DNA from 3 places in the Streptomyces sp. NBC_01257 genome. Region 3 is predicted to be linked to each of the others. Evidence: riboswitches for the same ligand, from Rfam matches in the RefSeq annotation. Region 3 holds a riboswitch; each other region holds the start of a gene.
The links. A riboswitch is a leader RNA that binds a small molecule or an ion and turns the genes downstream of it on or off. The one in region 3 is predicted to bind cyclic di-AMP.
Positions count from the first base shown of each region.

Region 1: another riboswitch for cyclic di-AMP. It lies ahead of OG408_RS04835 (transglycosylase SLT domain-containing protein); the one in region 3 lies ahead of OG408_RS29875 (M23 family metallopeptidase).
Region 2: another riboswitch for cyclic di-AMP. It lies ahead of OG408_RS24255 (C40 family peptidase); the one in region 3 lies ahead of OG408_RS29875 (M23 family metallopeptidase).

Region 1 is NZ_CP108472.1:1,096,900-1,102,202, reverse strand. It holds gene OG408_RS04850 ((2,3-dihydroxybenzoyl)adenylate synthase) at 1-99, opposite strand, end outside; gene OG408_RS04845 (isochorismate synthase) at 96-1,313, opposite strand; gene OG408_RS04840 (2,3-dihydro-2,3-dihydroxybenzoate dehydrogenase) at 1,376-2,164, opposite strand; cyclic di-AMP (ydaO/yuaA leader) riboswitch at 2,847-3,032, shown strand; gene OG408_RS04835 (transglycosylase SLT domain-containing protein) at 3,036-3,917, shown strand; gene OG408_RS04830 (FG-GAP repeat protein) at 4,113-5,303, shown strand, end outside.
Region 2 is NZ_CP108472.1:5,564,949-5,570,251, forward strand. It holds gene OG408_RS24235 (ATP-binding protein) at 1-611, shown strand, start outside; gene OG408_RS24240 (LuxR C-terminal-related transcriptional regulator) at 595-1,299, shown strand; gene OG408_RS24245 (C40 family peptidase) at 1,312-2,358, opposite strand; gene OG408_RS24250 (hypothetical protein) at 2,714-3,067, shown strand; gene OG408_RS24255 (C40 family peptidase) at 3,146-4,315, opposite strand; cyclic di-AMP (ydaO/yuaA leader) riboswitch at 4,314-4,479, opposite strand; gene pcrA (DNA helicase PcrA) at 4,739-5,303, shown strand, end outside.
Region 3 is NZ_CP108472.1:6,840,233-6,845,535, forward strand. It holds gene OG408_RS29860 (DNA gyrase/topoisomerase IV subunit A) at 1-945, opposite strand, end outside; gene OG408_RS29865 (M16 family metallopeptidase) at 1,193-2,569, shown strand; gene OG408_RS29870 (M16 family metallopeptidase) at 2,596-3,978, shown strand; cyclic di-AMP (ydaO/yuaA leader) riboswitch at 4,190-4,357, shown strand; gene OG408_RS29875 (M23 family metallopeptidase) at 4,371-5,210, shown strand.

The DNA.
Region 1 (5,303 bases), 5.7 Mb from region 3:
GCCGGTGAAGGTCTCGCCGCGCCAGTGCCCCGCCGCGCGATAGCGCTCGGCGAAGGCGGCGGGCCAGGTGGGGGCGTCGGTCCGCGGGCCGGTGCTCACAGTGCGGCCCCCACGGCGCTGAGGAAGGTGCGGAACTTCGCACCGGTCTCCGCGGTCTCCGCCTCCGGCGACGAAGCGGCCACCACACCGGCGCCGGCGAACAGCCGCAGCGAGCGCCCCTCCGCCTCCGCGCAGCGGATCGTCACGACCCACTCGCCGTCGCCGTCCGCGTCCTGCCAGCCGACCATGCCGGTGTAGGCGCCGCGGTCGAAGGGTTCCGACTCCGCGATGACGGCGCGGGCCACATCGGTCGGGGTGCCGCACACCGCGGGCGTCGGATGCAGCGAGGCGGCGAGGTCGAGGGAGGAGACGCCGGGGTCCGCGAGCGTGCCGGTCACGGTCGTCGACAGGTGCCACATCGCCGCGGTCCGTACGAGTGTGGGGTGTGCGGGGACGTCCAGGCTCACGCAGAAGGGGGCGAGGGACTCGCGCACGGCGTCGACGACGACGGCGTGTTCGTGCAGGTCCTTGGGGGACTCGAGCAGTGCGGCCGCGCGCCGCACGTCCTCGGCCAGATCATTGCTGCGCGGTGCGGAACCCGCGAGGGGGTTCGCCGTGAGCCGGCCGGCTCGACGGGCGACGAGGAGTTCGGGGCTGGCCCCGATCAGCGTGCGGTCCGGGCCGGTGGGAACGGCGAAGGTGTAGCCCTTCGGATCGTGCTGCGCCAGCCGGCGCAGCATGGCGGCCAGGTCGAGGTCGCGCGAGGACGTCAGTTCCAGGGTGCGGGCGAGGACCACCTTGTCGAACTCGCCCGCGCGCATCCGCCGGACCGCCGATGAGACCGCCGCGGCGTACGCGCCGGGCTCGGGGACCTCCCGGGTCTGCCAGGTGCCGGGTTCGGCGGACGGGCCGGGAATCGCGATCAGCGGGTCGTCGCACAGGGCCGGTGCCCGGCGCACCGATCTCGGGACCGCGAGCGAGGGCGGGGCGTCCGGGGCGAAGGGCAGTGCGCCCATGACGATCGGTGCGGGATCCCCGGCCCGCCGCCGCGTTTCGAGCACTTCCCGGACACGTACGCCCAACGGCCGTGAGTCATCCGGGACTTCGGCGGAGGTGCCGGTGCCGAGCAGGGTGTGACGGGCCGAGGCGAGGAATCGGTCGCTGCCGGGCCGGTAGGCGTCCAGCAGCGCGGTGGCCGCGCCGGGGGAGACGTGCGGTGCGGGGAGCGGGACGGCCCGGTCGGGGGCGGTGGGAACGCGCAGTGAGGCAGACATGTCTTCTTGTCTCCAGTGGGGGAGGGCTGCGAGCCGCTGTGAAGAGGTGCCGGGCGGGCGGTTCACGCCCGCAGGGTGGCGCCGCCGTCGACGTAGAGGTCGTGCAGGGTGATGTGGCGGGCGCGGTCGGACACGAGGAAGGCGACGGCGTCGGCGATGTCGGCCGGCTCGGCGATCCGGCCCAGCGGTATGCCCGTGCGGTAGGCCGCCCCGTCGCCGTCGATGACCCGTCGGGCGGCTGCCTGCTCGTCGCCGGGCGGCCACATGCCGCGCTGCATCTCGGTGAGGGTCGAGCCCGGTGACACGGTGTTGCAGCGGATGCCGAGGGGCGCCAGTTCGAGGCCGAGGCACTTGGTGAACATGACGGCCGCGGCCTTCGACGCGGCGTAGGCGGCCATGTCCGTGCGGGGTATGCCCGCCGCGTTGGACGCGACGGTGACGATGCTGCCGCGGCCCCGCCCGGCCATGCGGCGCGAGACGGCCCGCGAGACGTGGAACACGCCGTTCGTGTTGACGGCGAAGGTGGCCGCCCAGTCCTCGTCGGTCAGTTCGGAGACCGGTGAACACCGCAGTACTCCGGCGACGTTGACCGCGATGTCCAGGGGGCCGAGTGTGTCCTCGGTCCGGGTGACGAGTGCCTCGACCGCTGCCGCGTCCGTGACGTCGAGCGTGTCGGCCGTGACCCGGTCGCCGTACGTCCGGGCGAGTGCGGTGACGCCCTCGGGGGCGGCATCCGTGGCCAGGACGCGGGCACCGGCCCCGACGAGGGCATGAACCACCGCTTCACCGATCCCCCGGCCGGCCCCCGTCACGAGGGCGAGCCGGCCGGTGAGTTCCGGTACGGGGCTCACCGGGCCGTCGCCTTCCGGACGCCGGCCGGACAGGACGTCACCGAGGACCGGACGGGACCGGGGGAGGGGGAGGTCGAATTCGGCGGCATGGCCTGGAATCTCCGTTCACGTTCGGCTGATGGGCTGGTCCGGGCGGGCGCTCCGCGCACCGGATGGCTGCGGAGCACGGGAGTTGACGCTGTTTCAGGGCAGGGGCAGCCGCGAGGCCACCCCAACCCGTCCGGGCTTACTTAGGTTAGGCTAACCATACGTGGATCGGGCAAGGGGGACGGCCCGGAATCGAACTCCACTCCGCCGGACTCCGGCCCGTTTCGGGGCGCTCGGGTGAGGCGCCGCGGCGTGCCTGCCGAGGTGCCGGAGGTGAGCCCACGCGATGCCAGATGTCCTAATTGCTGCTATTTGAGCTAATAGTCAACTATGCGACTCCGAGCCACTTTTCGACGGGTCATGGATTCTGAATCCCGAGCAAATCGCCCCTTTCGGGCGCAGTGGTCAGCATCACGTTTCCGGCCGTGGACGTGGAAGCGGAAGCTTCGGTTCCCTGTCGCGCCAAGAAAGTTGACTTCTCCGGATGCGGCTGAAGATGAGCATTTCCTTTGATTGATCTTGCAAATCAATTGTGATCAGCAATTCGGGACTTGTTACGCCCGGCGTTTCTCGCTTACGGTCACCGTCAATCAATCCGGATGGAACGCCGAATCCTGCCGCCGTCCGGGAACCCGACCCACTCACGTACGGCAGGAGCGGGGGACCCAGGTTTGCCGCCGGTCCGGTATCCGGAGCGGCTAGGGGTGAAGTCGCCATGTGCGGCCGGACATCTCCAGTCCGAACCCGACAGCTCACCTCGCAGGCGGCGGAGAGGAAAAGCGCCATGCCCATCAAGGCCAAGCACCGTCGTTCCAAGTCCAGCTCCCTGACCCGCGGTTTCATCGCCGTGAGCACGGGCGGAGTCGTCCTCGCGCTCCCCATGATCGTCGCCGGATCGGCTTCCGCCGCACCGTCGCAGTCGGTCACCGTGGAAAAGGCCGCAGCCCCGACTTCCGTCGCTGCCAAGGAAATTGCGGTCCGCAAGACCGAGACCACCACCTATTCCGTGGTCTCCGGCGACTCGCTTTACAAGATCGCCCAGGGGCATTCCCTCAGCGGCGGCTGGGAGCGTCTGTACAAGGACAACCGGAGCGCGGTCGGCGGCAATCCCGACCTGATTCTTCCGGGCCTGAAGCTGACCATCGGCGCCAAGTCCGCGGCCACCGCGCCCAAGGCCGCGACCGAGACCGAATTCAAGACGGAGAAGAAGGCCGACAGCGCCTCCGACGCCTCGGCCGGCCGCGCCGCGACCGCCGACCGCGCCGACCGCTCCGAGCGGACGACGGCGACCCCCGTCGCCGAGAAGACCGCCGCGACCACCCCCGCGCAGAGCGCGACGGCGTACACCGACGACCTCGACGGCTGGATCAAGGAGTCCCTCGCCGTCATGGCCGAGCACGGCATCCCCGGCAGCTACGACGGCATCTACCGCAACGTCATCCGTGAGTCCTCGGGCAACCCGCAGATCGTGAACAACTGGGACTCGAACGCCGCGGCCGGTACGCCGTCCAAGGGCCTCCTCCAGGTCATCCAGCCCACGTTCGACGCGTACCACGTGGCGGGCACCTCGCTCGACATCCTGGACCCGGTCGCCAACATCACGGCCGCGTGCAACTACGCCGCCGCCACGTACGGCTCGATCGACAACGTCTTCGGCGCCTACTGATCCACCGCGGATCCGCCCCCGGGCGGAGCCGTGAGCAGGGGTGGAAGGGAGCGTAACCGCTCCCTTCCACCCCTTTTGCCGTGCGGTACAACCCTTGTGCGCCAGGGGCGGTCCAACAGGGCGCCAGGAGGGAAACGGGCTCTTCCCGGCGTACCCCCGGACTCGCCCGGTCATCCTTGAACCGAGGAGCCGCTCGTGCGCACCTACCGTTCGGCCGCCGTGGTCGCGGCCTCATTCGTCCTGATGGCGGGGGCCGCCGTCGCGGCGCCCTCCGCCCACGCGGGCACCCCCGGCGGAACGCACGCCGACGACCGCAACACCGACTTCAACGGTGACGGACACGACGACGTCCTCATCGGCGCGCCCGGCGGGACCGTCGGCGGCAAGCAGGGCGCCGGCTACGCGACCGTGCAGTACGGCGGGCCGGGCGGCATCGACACCACCCGGGGAAGCGTCCTCAGCCAGAACACCGCGGGAGTACCGGGCGCCGCCGAGGCGGGCGACGGCTTCGGCCGCGCCCTGGCCACCGGCGACCTCGACGGGGACGGGTACGACGACGCGGTCGTGGGCGTGCCCGGCGAGGACATCGAGCCGCTGACGGACGCGGGCGGCGCCGTCGTCCTGTGGGGCTCCGCCCAGGGGCTCTCCGGCACGGACAGCGACTGGCTGCAGACGGCGGAGCCGGTCGCCGGCGGCCGGTTCGGCAGCGCGCTCGCCGCGGCGCACTTCAGCCCCGACATCCCCGGCGACCAGCTGGCCGTGACCGACCGCACCGACTTCACCCTGTTCCAGTACGCCCCGGGAACCCGCCGGAACGCCACGTCGAGCAGCAGCCACATCCCCGGCACCCCGGGGCGAGAGATCGCACCCCGCGCCCTGACCACCGGCGACTACGACGGCAACGGCCTCGCCGACCTCGTCATCTCCGGAGTCACCGTCGGCGACGAACCGGGCCACGGCTGGTCCGCCGTCCTCCTCGGCGAGGTCCAGGGGCTCCGCTACGACCACGATCTGCGCGGCGGCCCGGCCGTCGCCACCGGCGACATCGACGCCGACGGCTACGACGACCTCGTCACCGGCGAGCCGGCCGGCCCCGACGACGGCGGCGCGACGACGACCGGCGGTGTGGTGGGCGTGTACTACGGCAGCGCGGGCGACGGCCCCGTCGGCGCCGACGGCCCGGGCACCCCGCCCGTGTGGTGGACGCAGGACACTCCCGGCATCCCCGGCGGGTCGGAGGCCGGCGACGGCTGGGGCGCCGACCTCTCCGTGGCGGACACCGACGGCGACGGGTACCCGGACGTGGCGGTCGGCGCCCCCGGCGAGGACATCGGCACGGTCGCCGACGCGGGGGCCGTGTGGGTGCTGCGCGGCACGGCCGGCGGG
Region 2 (5,303 bases), 1.3 Mb from region 3:
AGGAACGCCTGATGCGCATCAGGGCCCAGGAGCGTGCCGAGGTCGCCGCCCACGTCCACGACTCAGTCCTGCACACCCTCACCCTGATCCAGCGCAACGCGGAGGACGCCGGCGAGGTCCGCCGGCTGGCCCGTGCCCAGGAGCGCGAGCTCCGCAACTGGCTGTACAACCCCGAGGGCACCGGCAAGGACGAGGGCGACGAGCCGGAGACCCTGGCCGAGGCCGTCAAACGCGCCGCCGCCGAGGTCGAGGACAAGCACGGCGTCCCGCTGGAGGTCGTCGTCGTCGGCGACTGCCCGCTGGACGAGAAGCTGACCGCACAGATGCAGGCCGCACGCGAGGCGATGGTCAACGCCGCCAAGTACGGTGGCGAGGGCGGCGCCGTACAGGTCTACGCGGAGGTCGAGGGCCGCACGGTCTTCGTCTCGGTGCGTGACCGCGGTCCGGGATTCGACCTGGATTCCGTACCGGGGGACAGAATGGGCGTCAGAGAGTCGATCATCGGCCGGATGCAGCGCAACGGCGGTACCGCCCGGCTGCGTTCGGTGCCCGGCGGGGGCACGGAAGTCGAGCTGGAGATGGAGAGGACGAGCGATGAACGGGACCACTGAGGCGACCGGGGGCCACGAGGGCCCGGAGCGCCGGGTACGAGTCGTGCTCGTCGACGACCACCGGATGTTCCGCACCGGCGTACAGGCCGAGATCGGCCGCACCGAGGAGACCGGGGTCGAAGTCGTCGGCGAGGCGGCCGACGTCGACCAGGCGGTCACCGTGATCACGGCGACCCGCCCCGAGGTCGTCCTCCTCGACGTGCACCTCCCGGGCGGCGGCGGCGTCGAGGTGCTGCGCCGCTGCGCCCCCTTCATGGGCGCGGCCGAGAACCCGGTGCGGTTCCTCGCACTGTCCGTCTCGGACGCCGCCGAGGACGTCATCGGCGTCATCCGCGGCGGCGCCCGCGGCTATGTCACCAAGACGATCACCGGCGCCGACCTGGTCGACTCGGTCTTCCGGGTCCAGGACGGCGACGCGGTGTTCTCGCCCCGGCTGGCCGGCTTCGTCCTCGACGCCTTCGCCTCCACGGACGCGCCGCCGGTCGACGAGGACCTCGACCGGCTGACGCAGCGCGAGCGCGAGGTGCTGCGGCTGATCGCCCGCGGCTACGCGTACAAGGAGATCGCCAAGCAGCTGTTCATCTCGGTGAAGACGGTCGAGTCGCACGTCTCGGCGGTGCTGCGCAAGCTCCAGCTCTCCAACCGGCACGAGCTCACGCGCTGGGCGACGGCCCGACGGCTGGTCTGAGCCCCGGGTCGTTCAGGCCACCCGGGCCGCTCCCGCGAAGGGCATCTGGTCGATCGGCGCGATGCGGACCGGGGCGCCCGGCCGCGGGGCGTGGATCATCTGGCCGTTGCCGATGTACAGGCCGACGTGACTGATGCCCGAGTAGAAGAACACCAGGTCACCGGGGGCGAGTTCGGAGCGCGGGACGCGCTGCCCCGCATTGATCTGGGTGTACGTGGTCCGGGGGAGCGAGACGCCCGCGGCGCGCCAGGCGGCCTGGGTGAGCCCGGAGCAGTCGAACGAGGAGGGGCCGGTGGCGCCCCAGACGTACGGCTTGCCGAGCGCGGTGTACGCGAAGGCGACCGCTTCGGCGGCGCGGGCGTTGGGCGCCCGGCCGGCGCCGCGCGGGGCGCTGCGGTCGGCGTGGGCGTCGCCGCGGCCGCTCTCCGAGGCGTCGTAGGAGGCGCGCTCGGCAGGGGAGAGGCCGGCCAGCAGCCGCCTGGCCTCGGCGAGTCTGGCGCGGACCGTTGCCTTGTGCTTCTTCAGGGCCGCCTGGCGGGTGGCGAGTTCGGACAGCTGCCCGGCGGCCTCGGCGCGCACCTGCGCGACGTCGGCGACCTGGCGCTGCACGGTGCGGACCTCGGTGGCCCGCCGTTCGCCGGCCCGTTCCACGTACGAGGCGCGCTGGAGGTACTGGTCGGGGTCGGAGGAGAGCGCCAGCTGGAGCGCGGGGTCGAGGCCTCCCGCGCGGTACTGCGCGGCGGCGTACGAACCGAGGCCCTCGCGTGCGGCGTTGAGCCGCTCGGTCCTGCGGGCGGCCTCGTCCCGCAGCGCGTCCACGGACCTGGCGACGGCGGCCGCCTTCACCTTCGCGCCGTTGTACTGCTCGGTGGCGACCTCCGCCTCCCGGTACAGCCGGTCCACCTCGGCCCTCACCTGGGCGGTCGTCGGCGCCGGATCGGCGTGCGCGGATCCCGGCAGCGCGGCGGCGGTCGCGGCCCCGGCGAAGGCGAGCGTCGCCGCTGTGCGGGCTGCAGAGCCGGTGTAGGGGCGCTGCTTGGGTTTCCGGTGCGCTGCCACGAGGGCGGGCGTCCTTCCTTTCGACTGCCCGCCGGGGCCTACCGACGGGCCCGCCCGGTCCGGCGGTGGGCCGCCAACAGGGGGAGCGGCCCGCCGCCGGACCCCGGCGGGGTGACCGGGAACGCCGTCCGGGTACGGATCGGCGGTGTGCCGGTCACCTGGGAAGGGACGCTAAACCCGGGACACGGGAAAGAGTTGTAATGGCGCCTATTGTCTGAATTTGGCGTTGCGTTGTCGCCTGACGATCGGAAAAATTGCACCAGAGTAAGGCAATTGGTGCATTTATCGGTCAAGCGGTCACTAAGCCTCACCTGGCTGCGGAGTGCTGATATGGCCGGGGCTAGGCTCCGGAGCCATGCGTGTACTCATCGATGTCTTCGTCGCCCTGCACATCATCGGGATCGCCTCTCTGCTGGGCGGTTTCCTCACCCAGATGAAGGCGATGGGGGCGGGCACGGCACGGTTCGTCCCGGCCATGCTGCACGGCGCGCTGACCATGCTCGTCACCGGAATCGCCCTGGTCGGGCTCGACCAGGCCGACGACCACCCCGTGAACAACGTCAAGATCGGCATCAAGCTGCTGATCCTCGTCGTGATCCTCGGACTCGTCTACGTCAAGCGCGACGAGGAGAAGGTCGACAAGGGCCTCTTCGCGGCGGTCGGCGGACTGACGATCGTCAACATCTTCATCGCCACGCTCTGGACCTGAGCCGGATCACGGACACACGAAGGGCTGTGGCCCGGACCCCGGCGGTCCGGGCCACAGCCCTTCGTGTGCGGTGCCGTCCTAGCCCGGGCGCACGCTCCCGTAGATCGGCATGTAGTAGATCGACTCCTCGCGCACGTTCGCCCCCGGCTTCGGCGCGTGGATCATCATCCCGTCGCCCTTGTAGATGCCGACGTGGCTGATGTCGTCGTAGAAGAACACCAGGTCACCGGGTTGCAGATCCTCCGTGGCGATCCGGGTGCCCACATTGACCTGGTCCCAGGTGGTCCGCGGAATGTCGACGCCCGCGGCCTTCCAGGCGGCCTGGGTGAGCCCCGAGCAGTCGTACGAGGACGGGCCCGTCGCTCCCCAGACGTAGGGCTTGCCCATCTGCGCCCGGGCGAAGGCGAGGACCTTCTCGGCCTTGGTCGAGGCGTCGGCGTCCGAACCCGAACCTGTGCCGGTCCCGGTTCCGCTGCCCGTCCCCGTGCCGCTGCCGGCCTCCTTGGCGGCCTCCTCGGCCTTGCGCTCGGCCTCGGCCTTCGCGGCTGCCTGCTTCTTCGCCAGCTCCGCCGCCTTGCGCTTGGCCTCCGCCTCCTTCTTGCGCTCCAGCTCGGCCAGCCGCGCCTTCTCCTCGGCGGTCAGTTTCGACAGCAGTGTGCGGGCCTCGGTCAGCTTCGTCTGCACGTTCTGCTTGCTGGTGCGCAGCGTCGCCTGCGACTCGGTGAGCGTCTCCAGGCTCGCCACCGCCTCGGCCCGCTGCTTGGACGCCTTCGCCTGCTGCGTACGGAAGTCCGTGACGGCCTGCTGCTGGCGCTCGCCCATCCGGTCCATGAGGTGCGTCTGGTCGAAGAACGACTGCGGGTCGTTGGCCAGGAAGAAGGTGGCGGTCGGTGCAAGGGCGCCGTCGCGGTACTGGGCCGCGGCATAGGTGCCGAGCGTCCTGCGCGCCTCGTTCAGCTTCGCCGTGCGCGCGGCGACGTCGTCCAGGAGGGTGTCCACCTTGGCGCGCTGCCCGGTCGTCGCCTCCTTCGCCTGGTTGTACTGCTGGGTCGCCGTACCCGCCTGCCGGTACAGGTCGTCGACCTTCTTCTGCACGTCCTCGATGCTCGGCTTGGGCGCCGGGGCGGCCAGCGCGCTCTGCGAGGACAGCAGGGTCACCGAGGCCAGCGCGGCCGAGGTGAGCCCGACGGCCGGGGCGGTGGTGCGCACGCGGGTGCGTGGTTTGCGATGCGACGCCAAGGCCGGCATCTCCTTCCGTGGACCGCCTACCGGGTTAGCTGTCGGGTTCGGGCGGAACGGAAGGCTGCCCTACGGTCCTGGTGGGGGATGCGGACCGATTCACCCCGGTGTTGCGTGTGGGTCCCCGGTTCCGGACTTCTGCGGGAGCAGCCCGGATTCGGCGTGGACGCCCGCTCGGCGTGGATCGCCTCTGGGGGTACGGGCCGCCCGAACGAGCACGCTAGCCAACTCATGGTGTCCCTGTGAAGGTTGATGTTCGATATGCCCGATACATTTTCGTGACCTTGGCGTCGCGGGGTGTCGCGGGGCAGGTGGGGCCGGGGGACCGTCCACCCGGCGCGGTCGGGCACTCGCTCTGCGTGCCCGGCCGCGGGTGCGCTGTTCGTCACTCGGGCCCGGAGTGTCAGTGCGCACGCCTAGACTCGGGAGGCGATGAGCAGCCTCTTTGACGACAGCTTCCTGACCGGCCTCCAGCACACGGAGGAAGGGCCCCCGCCGCCCCCCGAGGACTCCGCACCCGAAGCGGTGCCGGAGGACCTCTTCGCGGGCGTGTTCGACGGCCCCCCGCCGCCCCGCGAGGCGTACTACCGCGACGGGGCACACCGCCCGGTCATCGACGCCGCCGCGCTGCTCGACGGGCTGAACACCGAGCAGCGCGCCGCCGTCGTGCACGCCGGGTCCCCGCTGCTCATCGTCGCCGGGGCCGGCTCGGGCAAGACCCGGGTGCTGACCCACCGCATCGCCCACCTGCTGGCCGAGCGCGGGGTGCACCCCGGCCAGATCCTGGCGATCACCTTCACCAACAAGGCCGCGGGCGAGATGAAGGAGCGCGTCGAGCAGCTCGTCGGCCCGCGGGCCAACGCCATGTGGGTGATGACCTTCCACAGCGCGTGCGTGCGGATCCTGCGCCGCGAGTCCAAGCGGCTCGGCTTCACCTCGTCGTTCTCGATCTACGACGCCGCCGACTCCAAGCGCCTCATGGCCCTGGTCTGCCGCG
Region 3 (5,303 bases):
GACCAGACGCAGTCCGTGCGAGCGGTCGGTGAGGTCCTTGACGTCCGCGATGCCCTGGAGCTTCTTCGACGAGACCAGGTCCTTGATCTTGGCGATCACCTTCTCCGGGCCGACGGTGAAGGGCAGTTCGGTGACGACCAGGCCCTTGCGGCGCGGGGTGACGTTCTCCACGGCGACCGTGGCGCGGATCTTGAACGAGCCGCGGCCGGCCGCGTAGGCGTCCTTGATGCCGCCCAGACCCACGATCCGGCCGCCGGTCGGCAGGTCGGGACCGGGGACGAACCGCATCAGGGTCTCCAGGTCCGCGCCCGGATGCTTGATCAGGTGGCGGGCGGCGGCGATGACCTCGCCCAGGTTGTGCGGCGGCATGTTGGTCGCCATGCCGACCGCGATCCCGGTCGTGCCGTTGACCAGGAGGTTCGGGTAGGCGGCCGGGAGGACGACAGGCTCCTGCTCCTGGCCGTCGTAGTTCGACTGGAAGGCGACGGTGTCCTCGTCGATCGACTCCGTCATCAACGACGTCGCGTCGGCCATCCGGCACTCGGTGTACCGCATGGCGGCCGGCGGGTCGTCGTTGCCGAGCGAGCCGAAGTTCCCGTGTCCGTCGACGAGGGGGAGCCGCATGGAGAACGGCTGTGCCATCCGCACCAGCGCGTCGTAGATCGACGCGTCGCCGTGCGGGTGCAACTTACCCATGACCTCGCCGACCACGCGGGCGCACTTCACGAAGCCGCGTTCCGGGCGCAGGCCCATCTCGTTCATCTGGTAGACGATGCGGCGGTGCACCGGCTTCAGGCCGTCACGGGCGTCCGGCAGGGCCCGTGAGTAGATCACGGAGTACGCGTACTCGAGGAAGGAGCCCTGCATTTCGTCGACGACGTCGATGTCGAGGATCTTCTCCTCGAAGTCGTCCGGCGGCGGGGTCTTCGTGCTGCGGCGGGCCATCGCTGCTGCGACTCCTTCACGGATTCGGTTCGGGCAACCTCAGGTTCTGACGCGCACCATTGTGGACCGCTCCACTGACAACCCCGACCTCGACCCGTCCCAAAGGGCGTTCTCCACCCGTCCCGGAGCGGCCGGAACGCTCGTTCTCGCGAACTTTCGCGGTACGGGAACTTCGCCAGGTGTCGGTGCGCTTGCTTACAGTGGCAGGTCTCGCATCACATCCAGTATCGCGATCGAAGGGACGTACATGCCCATGGGTCACACGGCCACAGCCCAGGCCGGCTCCGGCGGCTTGACAGCGACCGAGCACCGTCTGGCCAACGGCCTGCGCGTGGTGCTCTCCGAGGACCATCTGACCCCGGTCGCCGCGGTGTGCCTCTGGTACGACGTCGGCTCGCGCCACGAGGTCAAGGGACGCACCGGTCTGGCTCACCTCTTCGAGCACCTGATGTTCCAGGGCTCCGGCCAGGTCAAGGGGAACGGACACTTCGAGCTGGTCCAGGGCGCCGGCGGCTCCCTCAACGGGACAACCAGCTTCGAGCGGACCAACTACTTCGAGACGATGCCCACGCATCAGCTGGAGCTGGCCCTGTGGCTGGAGGCCGACCGGATGGGCTCCCTGCTCGCCGCGCTCGACGAGGAGTCCATGGAGAACCAGCGTGACGTCGTCAAGAACGAGCGCCGCCAGCGCTACGACAACGTCCCGTACGGCACCGCGTTCGAGAAGCTGACGGCGCTCGCCTACCCGGAGGGCCACCCGTACCACCACACCCCGATCGGTTCGATGGCCGACCTGGACGCCGCGACCCTCGAGGACGCGCAGACCTTCTTCCGTACGTACTACGCGCCCAACAACGCGGTGCTCTCGGTCGTCGGCGACATCGACCCCGAGCAGACCCTCGCCTGGATCGAGAAGTACTTCGGCTCCATCCCCTCGCACGACGGCAAGCAGCCGCCGCGTGACGGCGCGCTGCCCGGCACCATCGGCGGCCAGCTGCGCGAGGAGGTCCGCGAGGAGGTCCCGGCGCGTGCGCTGATGGCCGCCTACCGGCTCCCGCACGACGGCACCCGGGAGTGCGACGCCGCCGACCTCGCGCTGACCGTACTGGGCGGCGGCGAGTCGTCCCGGCTGCACAACCGCCTGGTCCGCCGCGACCGTACGGCCGTCGCGGCCGGATTCGGACTGCTGCGGCTGGCCGGTGCGCCCTCGCTCGGCTGGCTGGACGTCAAGACGTCCGGCGGCGTCGAGGTGGCGCAGATCGAGTCCGCGGTGGACGAGGAGCTCGCCCGGTTCGCCGAGGAGGGGCCCACGCCCGAGGAAATGGAGCGCGCGCAGGCCCAGTTGGAGCGCGAGTGGCTGGACCGTCTCGGTACGGTCGCGGGCCGCGCCGACGAACTGTGCCGGTACGCGGTGCTGTTCGGCGACCCCCAGCTCGCCCTGACCGCCGTGCACCGGGTCCTCGACGTCACGGCCGACGAGGTCAAGGCGGCGGCCAGGGCCCAGCTGCGCCCCGACAACCGGGCGGTGCTGGTCTACGAGCCGGTCGAGTCGGCCGAATCCGCCGAAGAGGCGGAAGACGGCGCCGCCACCGACAACGACGCGCACGAAGGAGCGGACAAGTGACCGACGCTGCCGCGACTGGAGTTTCGATGGAGTACCACCCGCAGCCCGCACCCGGCGTCGCCAGGCCCTGGGCCTTCCCCGCACCCGAGCGCGGCGCCCTGCCCAACGGCCTCACGGTGCTGCGCTGCCACCGCCCCGGCCAGCAGGTCGTGGCCGTCGAGATCTTCCTCGACGCGCCCCTGGACGCCGAGCCCGAGGGCCTGGACGGGGTGGCCACGATCATGTCGCGCGCCCTGTCCGAGGGCACCGACAAGCAGAGCGCCGAGGAGTTCGCCGCCGAGCTGGAGCGGTGCGGTGCCACGCTCGACGCGCACGCCGACCACCCCGGTGTCCGGGTCTCCCTGGAGGTGCCGGCCTCCCGGCTCGCGAAGGCGCTCGGCCTGGTCGCCGAGGCGCTGCGGGCCCCCGCCTTCGCCGACAGCGAGATCGAGCGGCTGGTGAACAACCGGCTCGACGAGATCCCGCACGAGCAGGCCAATCCCGCCCGGCGCGCCGCCAAGCAGCTCTCCAAGGAGCTCTTCCCGGCCACGGCCCGCATGTCGCGCCCGCGCCTGGGCACCGAGGAGACCGTGGAGCGGATCGACTCGGCGGCCGTGCGCGCCTTCTACGACGCACACGTCCGGCCGTCCACCGCGACCGCGGTGGTCGTCGGCGACCTCACCGGGATCGACCTGGACGCGCTGCTCGCCGACACCCTCGGCGACTGGTCGGGCAACACCGCCGCGCCGCGCCCCGTCCCGCCGATCACCGCCGACGACACCGGCCGCGTGGTCATCGTGGACCGCCCGGGTGCGGTGCAGACGCAGCTGCTGATCGGCCGGATCGGCGCCGACCGGCACGACAGCGTGTGGCCGGCCCAGGTGCTCGGCACGTACTGCCTGGGCGGCACGCTCACCTCCCGGCTCGACCGGGTGCTGCGCGAGGAGAAGGGCTACACCTACGGCGTGCGGGCCTTCGCCCAGGTGCTGCGCTCCTCGGCGCCCGGCTCCGCCGCCGGTGCGACGGGGGCCGCGATGCTCGCCATCAGCGGTTCCGTGGACACGGAGTCCACCGGCCCGGCGCTGGAGGACCTGTGGAAGGTCCTGCGGACCCTGGCGGCCGAGGGCCTGACGGACGCCGAGCGCGAGACGGCCGTGCAGAACCTCGTCGGTGTCGCACCGCTGAAGTTCGAGACGGCCGCGTCCGTCGCGGGCACCCTCGCCGACCAGGTCGAGCAGCACCTCCCGGACGACTACCAGGCGCAGCTGTACGCGCGCCTGGCCGACACCGGCACGGTGGAGGCGACGGCCGCCGTGGTCAACGCCTTCCCCGGGGACCGGCTGGTCACGGTCCTGGTCGGGGACGCCTCGCAGATCGAGGAGCCCGTCCGGGCACTCGGCATCGGCGAGGTGTCGGTCGTCGCCGGCTGACCGCTCGTTTCGCCCGATACCCGGGCAAAGGGAAGCACCTGACGGGGCCTGCCCCGTCAGGTGCTTCCCTTTTGTCTGTTTTGTGGGGGAGGTTGCCTGTCTGCCCTGTGGGATGCGCTACAAAACGGCCTGTCCGTTTGGTGGCGGGAAGTGCCCCCGTTTAGCGTCGGCTCCGCTGTCTGTCACTCGTATGCCGCATCCGCGACGTACCGGGCAGCCATCGCCGAGTCCCCGTCAGGCGCGAGCCTGGGGAGCCGGGGACCCACTCAGTCCCTGGGGTGAATCGGATGCCTGAGCCTCGCACGAGGCCGGGGGATCCGTAGGAGACCTTCCTGCTCCGAACCCGTCAGCTAACCCGGTAGGCGAGAAGGAAGGAAAGGACCAGCCACTTCATGGCGTTCACCCGTGCCACCGGGAAGCACCGTGCCCCGAGCCGTCTGACGCGCACCGGCGCGAAGGCCGTCGGCATCGCGACTCTCGCCACCACCGGCGTCATCGGCGGACTGGCCTCCCCGGCCCTCGCCTCGGACGCCGAGACCCCCGCCGTCAGCGAGACCGGTCTCACCCAGGTCATCGCCATCGAGGGTGACCTCGCCGACCGGATCGCCGCACAGGCGGACGCGCAGCAGCACCAGGCCGACGCCGCGAAGAAGAAGGCCCAGGCCAAGGCGGACGCCAAGAAGAAGGCGGAGGCCAAGAAGAAGGCCGAGGCCGCCGCGAAGGCCAAGGCGAAGGCTGCCGCGAAGGCGAAGGCCGCCGCCCGTGCCGAGGCGGCCCGCGAGGGCGCCTCGCGCGCCGCCCGCTCCACCGAGCGCGCCCGGCTCGGCTCCTTCCAGCTCCCCGTCGCCGGTTCGTACGTGAGCACCGGCTACAAGTCCAGCGGCTCCCTCTGGTCCTCCGGCAGCCACTCGGGCATCGACTTCCACGCCGCGTCCGGCAGCTCCGTCGTCGCCGTCGGCGCCGGCACGGTCGTCGAGGCCGGCTGGGGCGGCGCGTACGGCAACAACATCGTGCTGCGGATGACGGACGGCACGTACACCCAGTACGGCCACCTCTCCTCGATCGGTGTCTCCGTCGGCCAGAGCGTCGGCCAGGGGCAGCAGATCGGGCTCTCCGGCTCGACCGGCAACTCCACAGGGCCGCACCTCCACTTCGAGGCCCGCACCACGCCGTCGTACGGTTCCGACATGGACCCGGTCGCCTACCTGCGCGCCCACGGCGTCACCGTCTGACCGTCCGAAGACTCCCCGAAGGCCCCGGCGACCACGCCGGGGCCTTCGGCGTTCCCCGCCGCCGCGTCGCCATGCGCGCCGCACCCGTCCGGA